DNA from 3 places in the Xanthomonas indica genome. Region 1 is predicted to be linked to each of the others. Evidence: predicted binding sites of a transcription regulator. Region 1 holds the regulator's gene; each other region holds the start of a gene.
What was found. The regulator FliA, encoded in region 1, starts transcription of late flagellar genes. The targets are predictions, from matches to a motif close to TAAAGTTTNNCNNNCNNNGGCCGATAA.
Positions count from the first base shown of each region.

Region 2: Q7W82_RS10310 (methyl-accepting chemotaxis protein) is a predicted target of FliA. The motif match lies at 1,273-1,299, and genes of this name have one in related genera.
Region 3: Q7W82_RS06605 (methyl-accepting chemotaxis protein) is a predicted target of FliA. The motif match lies at 1,053-1,079, and genes of this name have one in related genera.

Region 1 covers NZ_CP131914.1:2,961,338-2,963,600, forward strand. Annotated here, with positions in the region: gene Q7W82_RS12790 (protein phosphatase CheZ) at 1-429, opposite strand, end outside; gene cheY (chemotaxis response regulator CheY) at 430-822, opposite strand; gene Q7W82_RS12800 (RNA polymerase sigma factor FliA) at 842-1,591, opposite strand; gene Q7W82_RS12805 (P-loop NTPase) at 1,588-2,263, opposite strand, start outside.
Region 2 covers NZ_CP131914.1:2,383,999-2,386,261, forward strand. Annotated here, with positions in the region: gene Q7W82_RS10310 (methyl-accepting chemotaxis protein) at 1-1,148, opposite strand, end outside; gene Q7W82_RS10315 (non-heme iron oxygenase ferredoxin subunit) at 1,499-1,831, opposite strand; gene Q7W82_RS10320 (GNAT family N-acetyltransferase) at 1,828-2,263, opposite strand, start outside.
Region 3 covers NZ_CP131914.1:1,546,065-1,548,327, forward strand. Annotated here, with positions in the region: gene Q7W82_RS06595 (M14 family metallocarboxypeptidase) at 1-5, shown strand, start outside; gene Q7W82_RS06600 (DUF3228 family protein) at 198-755, shown strand; gene Q7W82_RS06605 (methyl-accepting chemotaxis protein) at 1,270-2,263, shown strand, end outside.

The sequences.
Region 1 (2,263 bases):
GATCTGCCCGGTCAGGTCCTGGAAGCTCTGCGCCAGGGCCATTTCGGTGAGGTTGTGGCGGATCTTGTCGAGGATCTCGCTCTGGTCGCCGCTGAGGCCGCCGGCCGCCAGCTGGTTGGCCAGCGCACGGCATTCCTCGGCCAGGTCCAGGGTGCGGTGGCTGGCCTGTTCGGTCATCTCCACCACGTGGTCCAGGCGCGAGCAGGCATCGTCCAGCTCGCCGGCCTCGCTGGGCACCATCGGCAGTTCGCCGAGCGCCTGGCCCAGATCGCGCGCGAGCCGGCTCAGGCCCTGCATCATCGGCCGCGTGCGCCAGGCGGCGAGGGTGTCGATCTCCCTGCGCCAGCCGGCCTCGTCGCCGTTTTCCAGCGCGTCCAGCGCGCCTTGCAGGCGTTCGATCAGGGCAGTACGTTCGGCGGTGGCTTCCATTTAGGCAGTCGCCCCCAGGCGCTCGAAGATCTTGCCCAGCTTCTCCTGCAGCGTCTGCGCGGTGAACGGCTTGATGATGTAGCCGTTCACGCCGCACTGCGCGGCCTCGATGATCTGCTCGCGCTTGGCCTCGGCGGTGACCATCAGCACCGGCAGGTGCTTGAGCTTGTCGTCGGCGCGGATGTTGCGCAGCAGATCGATGCCGGTCATGCCCGGCATGTTCCAGTCGGTGACCACGAACTCGAACGGCGCCGAGCGCAGCGCGGCCAGGGCGCTGTTGCCGTCTTCGGCCTCGGCGGTATTGGTGAAGCCCAGATCGCCGAGCAGATTCTTGACGATGCGTCGCATCGTCGAGAAATCGTCCACGATCAAAATCCGCATGTTCTTGTTCACCACTGACTCCTAAGGGTTCCTATTCTTCGTCTTCCAGACCGGCATCGGCGACCTCGAACGCCTTCAGGCGTCCGCGCAACCGTACCGTGGCCTGGCCATGGATCTGACACACGCGCGACTCGCTGACCCCGAGCACCGCGCCGATTTCCTTGAGGTTCAATTCCTGCTCGTAGTACAGCGACAGCACCAACTGCTCGCGTTCGGGCAATTGCGCGATGGCCTTGCCCAGCTCGCGGCCGAATTCGCTGCGCTCGAGCATCTGCTGCGGATTGGGTCCGCCCTTGGCGATGGTATCCAGCTCGCCATGGTCCTCGATGCGCGACTCCAGGCTCAGCACCTGGCCGCGGGCGGCATCTTCCATCAAACGCAGGTATTCGGGAAGCGGCATCTCCATCGCCGCGGCCACTTCGTTGGCGGCGGCGGCGCGGCCGGTGCTCTGCTCGATCTTGCGGATCGCCGAGGCGGCATCGCGGGCGCGGCGGTGCACCGAGCGCGGCACCCAGTCGCCGCGGCGGATCTCGTCGATCATCGCGCCGCGGATGCGGATCGAGGCGTAGGTCTCGAACGAGGCGCCCTGTTCGGCGTCGTAGCTGCGCGAGGCCTCGATCAGGCCGATCATGCCGGCCTGGATCAGGTCGTCGATCTCCACGCTGGCCGGCAGCCGCGCCGCCAGGTGGTGGGCGATGCGCCGGACCAGGTCCGAGTGCTGGGCGATGTAGTCGTTGGCGCTGTTGCGCTGGACGGCGCGGTAGTGGGCGGCGGCGTTCATGCGGCCACCCCGCGCTGGATGATGCGTTCGACGAAGAACTCGACGTTGCCGCGCGGGGCGGTCGGCGCCTGCCAGCGCGCGGTGCGCCGGGCGATCTCCGAGATCGCCTGCGCCGACGGGCTGGACGGGTAGGCCTTGACCACCGGCTGCTGGCGCTGCACCGACAGGCGCAGCCAGTCGTCCTGCGGCACGCAGCCCAGGTAGTTCAGCGACACGTCGCCGAGGAACTTCTCGCAGACCCGGCTGAGCTTGTCGTACAGCAGGCGGCCCTCGTTGAGGTCGCGGACCATGTTGGCGACGATCTGCACCCGGTCCACGCCGCGCTCGCGCGAGAGGACCTTGATCAGGGCGTAGGCGTCGGTGATGGAGGCCGGCTCGTCGCAGACCACCACCACCGCGTCCTGCGCGGCCTGGCAGAAGGTCAGCACGCTGTCGGTGATGCCGGCGGCGGTGTCGACGATCATCACGTCCAGCTCGCGCTGCAGTTCGGAGAACACGTTGACCAGGCCCACGTGCTGGGCCGGCGGCAGCTCGGCCATGTAGCGGCGGCCGGAGGCGGCGGGCACCACCATCAGCCCGTTGGGCATGTCGATCAGCACCTCTTCCAGGGTGCAGCGCCCGGCGACCAGGTCGGCCACGGTGAACTTGGGGGTCAGCCCCAGCAGCACGTCG
Region 2 (2,263 bases), 580 kb from region 1:
AAGTCGTGCTGGAAGCGCGCGGCATCGCCACGGGCGCTGAAGTCGCCGGCCGCGGCGGCCGCCGCCAGGCGCTTGATCTCGGTGTTGATCGCCAGCAGGCTGGCCTTGGCCGCATCCATCGATTCATGCAGTACCGCACGGCTGCCAGGCAGGCGGCGCGCGTCGCGGCGCAGGTCGCCGTTGGCGTATTCGTTGAGTACGTCGATGGCATCGACGATGGCATCGAGGTGCTCGAACATCATGGTGTTGATGCCCTTGCTCAGCTCGCCGTACACGCCGGGGAAGTCCTGCGGCATGCGGTGGCTGATGTCCTTGTCGGCGTGCAGTTCGATCATCCGCGCGGTTTCGCCGGAGAAGCGCTGCAACTGGGTCTGCATGCGCCCCATCGCCTGCAGCAGGCGGCCGGGTTCGTCGCGCGCATCGGTGGCCACGTCGTTGTCCAGGCGGCCCTCGGCGATGGCTTCGGCCGCGCGGGTGGCGCGGGCCAGCGGCACGGTCAGGCTGCGGGTGATCATCCACGCCAGCAGACTGCTGACCAGCACCACGGCCAGACCGCCGGAGATCAGCAGGATGCGGCCGCGCTCCATCGCCGCGGTGGCGGTGGCATAGGCCTGCTCGCCGTTGTTGCGCTGCCAGACCGCATAGCCGCCGATCGCCTCGCGCCAGCGCTGGGTGGCCGGCGCCGCCTGGTACAGCAGCACCTTCATCGCATCGTCGGACTTGTAGGTCAGCCCCAGCTCCAGCACCTGCTGGTTGAGCTCGGTCGCCTGCGCGTAGGTCCGGTTCATCTGCTCGCGCAAGGCGCGATCACGCGGGCCGGTCGCCGGGATGGCGAACAGTTTGGCGCTGTATGCGCGATAACGGCGCAATTCCTTCACCATGATCTTGGCGAAGGCGATGTTCTCTTCCTGGGTGGTCGGCAACACGATGTTGCGCAACTGGATGCCGATGTCCGAACTGGCATCGAGCATTTCGTTGGTATAGACGATGGTGGAGACCGTGCGACGGGCCACGGTGTCCAACTGGCTGCGCGCCTGCGAGAGGGTGAGCAGGCCGCCGACCACCAGTCCGCAGGACAGCAGGATGAGCAGGCCGAAGGAGAAGGAGAGGCGTCGCGAGACGTTGTAGCGATGCAGAAGAGCGGTCATGCGCTGGTCCTGGCAGGAGGGGATGGGAGTACCAGAGATGGTCGCGGCACTTGATTGATACGAAAAGCAACGAATATTTCACGTAATCGTGACGCAATTGCATATCCGTCTACTTCGTCTCCCCTTAGCGGCGTGGAGCCCGCGTTCTTTAATCGAATCGGTCGAGTTGCCCTCTGCGTCACAGTTGTCGCGTCCTTGGCGCGCACGCGGCAGCGCCAGCGAGGCCGCTGGCGTCCGCTGCTAGGAGTGTCGGAAGAGGGAGATCGTTGGGTGTGGCGTGAAGCAAACGAGAGGTTCAGCGCGCGCCTCGACAGCACGCCCAGCGCCGATCGCGACGAAAGTGCGCGGCCTCAGCCGCGGTCGTCGCGGGTCCACAGCCCGCCATGCTCGGACTTCACCGGAAATTTCGGTACCGGCCCGTAGGCTGGCGCGCACAGCGCGCGCCCATCGCGCACGTCGAAGCGGGCGCCGTGCAGCACGCACTCGATGCTGCCGGCGGCGGCGTCGAAGGTGCCGGGCGACAGTTCGTAGTCTTCGTGGCTGCAGCGGTCTTCCAACGCATAGAACTGGCCGTCGAAGTTGAACACCACGATCGGCGTGTCGGTCACTTCGTCCCACACCGTCTTCATTTCGCCCGGAAGCAGTTCGCCGTCCGCACAGACGAAGGTCCAGGTCTCGCTCATGCGGCACCGCCCAGCGGCTTTTCCAGGACCTCGAAGCGCAGGTCGTCGCGGCGGGGCAGGCCGAAGCGTGCATCGCCGTACGGAAACGGCTTCTTGATCCCGGTACGGCGATAGCCGCGGCGCTCGTAGAAAGCGATGAGTTCGTCGCGCAGGTCGATCACCGTCATCCGCATCAGCGGCAAGCGCCATTCCTGCCAGGCGATGCGCTCGGCCTCGGCCAGCACGGTCTTGCCCAGGCCGCCGCCTTGCGCCTGCGGCTGCACCGAGAACATGCCGAAATAGCCGGCGCCGTCCTCGTCGGCGACGTGCGCGCAGGCGACCAGCACGCCGTCGCGCTCGGCCAGCAGCACCAGGCTGCGCGGGCGCAGGATGTCGTCACGCAGCACCTCGCGGTCGATGCGGTTGCCGTCGAGCAGGTCGGCTTCGGTGGTC
Region 3 (2,263 bases), 1.4 Mb from region 1:
CGTAGGCGCAAGCCGGCTGCACGCTCCGTAGGGGCGGCTTCAGCCGCGACCGGCCTCCCCGGGAACGCCGGTCGCGGCTGAAGCCGCCCCTACGGGGTCGTTCGATGCCGAGGGTTGCCGGCGCGGTGACGGTGGCAGCGGTGGGCACGGTCCCGGCCGCGCGCTACGCTTGTCCGCCCTTGTTCGCCATGCACGCCATGTCCATCGTCCTCACGCCGTTCGCCCGCACCCGCCTGTTTCCGCGCGACGGCCGCCGCAACGCGATCCAGGACTGCACGCCGGAGCAGTTCGAGCAGCATCTCAACACGCACGCGCCGCTGCAGGTGCTGGACGGCTACGCGCCGTTCTGCAAGTTGCACGTGCATCGCAACTGGACCTCGACGCGCTGCCTGACCGTGCCGATCACCGACGCCAACCGGCGCCTGCTGCGCTCCGGCTACGAGGCACGCAGCCGCGAGGAACTGCCGGTGCTGGTGCGCTGGTTCGAAGGCGTCGAGCCGCCGGTGGCCGCCTATCTGCTGCCGATCCTCTACAGCCGCGAACAGCTCGCGCACGAGGGGGCGCCGATCGAGGCCGACTGGGGCGTGGTCGGTTGCCTGTATACCGCCGAGCCGCAGGAGATTCCGATGGCGCCGATCACCATGCTGCGCAATGCGCTGGGCGTAGAGGAGGGCGGCTCGGGCGTGGCGCTGGATCGCGACGCCTACCGGCGCAGCGTGGCGTTCTGGGAGCACAACGCCAACTGGCGGCCGTAAGCGCTATGCGCGCGCCATCTGCGCGCAGCGAGCCGGTTGTACGCATGCATCGATGAGTGCGCGACGGTGATGCTTGCGCCGGTCACAGCGCAGGTGTGATCGCCGCTTGCCTGCGGCGGCTCCATGCGCTGTTACGTCTGTGGTCCTGCGTCTTGTACCTTGCCGAAGTCGACAAGGCCGTGCTGCATCAGTGTGCATGCCTGTTCACTGGCGCACGCGCGCAAGAGTAAACAGCGCGCTATTGACCACTTTCACGGCGGAGCCATGTCCGTTCATCCGGTCCGCACGGGATGGGCATCAAGTTTGCGCACGGCAGGACGATAGCGAGAGGGTGGGCCACACGCAGCAGTGCCGGGAAGCGATTTCCGGCGGCGCGTCGTGGCCGGTGGGGAAGGCGTCCCGGGCAGCAGGTCATCGGCACGGACACGCGCGCTCGCGCCGTGCGCCGCGGCGGGCTGTGCTGCGCGGCGCGTTCTCCGCGACCGCATTCCCTCCCCCCGCCAAGGAAGTTGTCATGTCCACTCCGTCGCCGCATCGCCGTCGCGGCAGCGTCGCCAAACGCCTGATGCTGGGTACCGGCCTGCTCGCGCTGGCCTGTTTCGGCCTGACCGCGATGATCATCTACTGGCGCAGCAGCGATGCGTTGCTGTCGACCTCGCGCACCAGCATCGAGAACCTCGCGCAACTGGAAGCGCAGCGCGTGTCGCGCGAGATCGGCGTGGCCTTCGACGCCAGCGAGGCGCTGGCCAACAGCTTCCGCGTGCAGCACGGCGCCGGCGGCCTGTCGCGTACCACCGCCACCGCGGTGCTGCGCAGCCAGCTCGATGCGCATCCGCAGTGGCTGGGCATCAGCACCATGTGGGAGCCGGACGCGTTCGACGGCAACGACAAGGGCTTCGTCGGTGCCGAGGGCCACGACGCCACCGGCCGCTACATGACCTGGTGGTCGCGGCAGAACGGCACGCTGGTGCGCGAGGCGCTGCGCGACTACGAGAAGCCGGGCGACGGCGACTGGTACCTGCTGGCGCGCAACACGCACAAGCCGGTGGTGATCGAGCCGTACTACTACCCGGTGGCCGGCAAGGACACGCTGATGACCACGCTGGCCACGCCGATCCTGGAGAACGGCCGCTTCCTGGGCGTGGTCACCGTCGACTTCACCCTCGATACCCTGCAGCAGCGCATCGCCGCGCTGCGGCCGATGGGCGAGGGCCATGCCAGCCTGTTGTCGCCGTTGGGCATGGTGATGGCCAGCCGCGATCCGCAGCAGGTCGGCAAGACCCGCAACGACGCCTGGTCCAAGGACATGCTCGCGCGCGTGGCCAAGGGGCAGGTGGTGTTCGACCATCGCCGTGCCGATGGCGAGGATGCGTTGAACGTGTTCGTGCCGCTGAAGATCGGCGATGCGCCGCAAGCGTTCGCGCTGGGCATCTCGGTGCCGTACGCGCTGGTGATGGCCAAGGCGCGTGCGTTGCTGTGGACCATCGCCGCGGTCGGCCTGCTCTCGG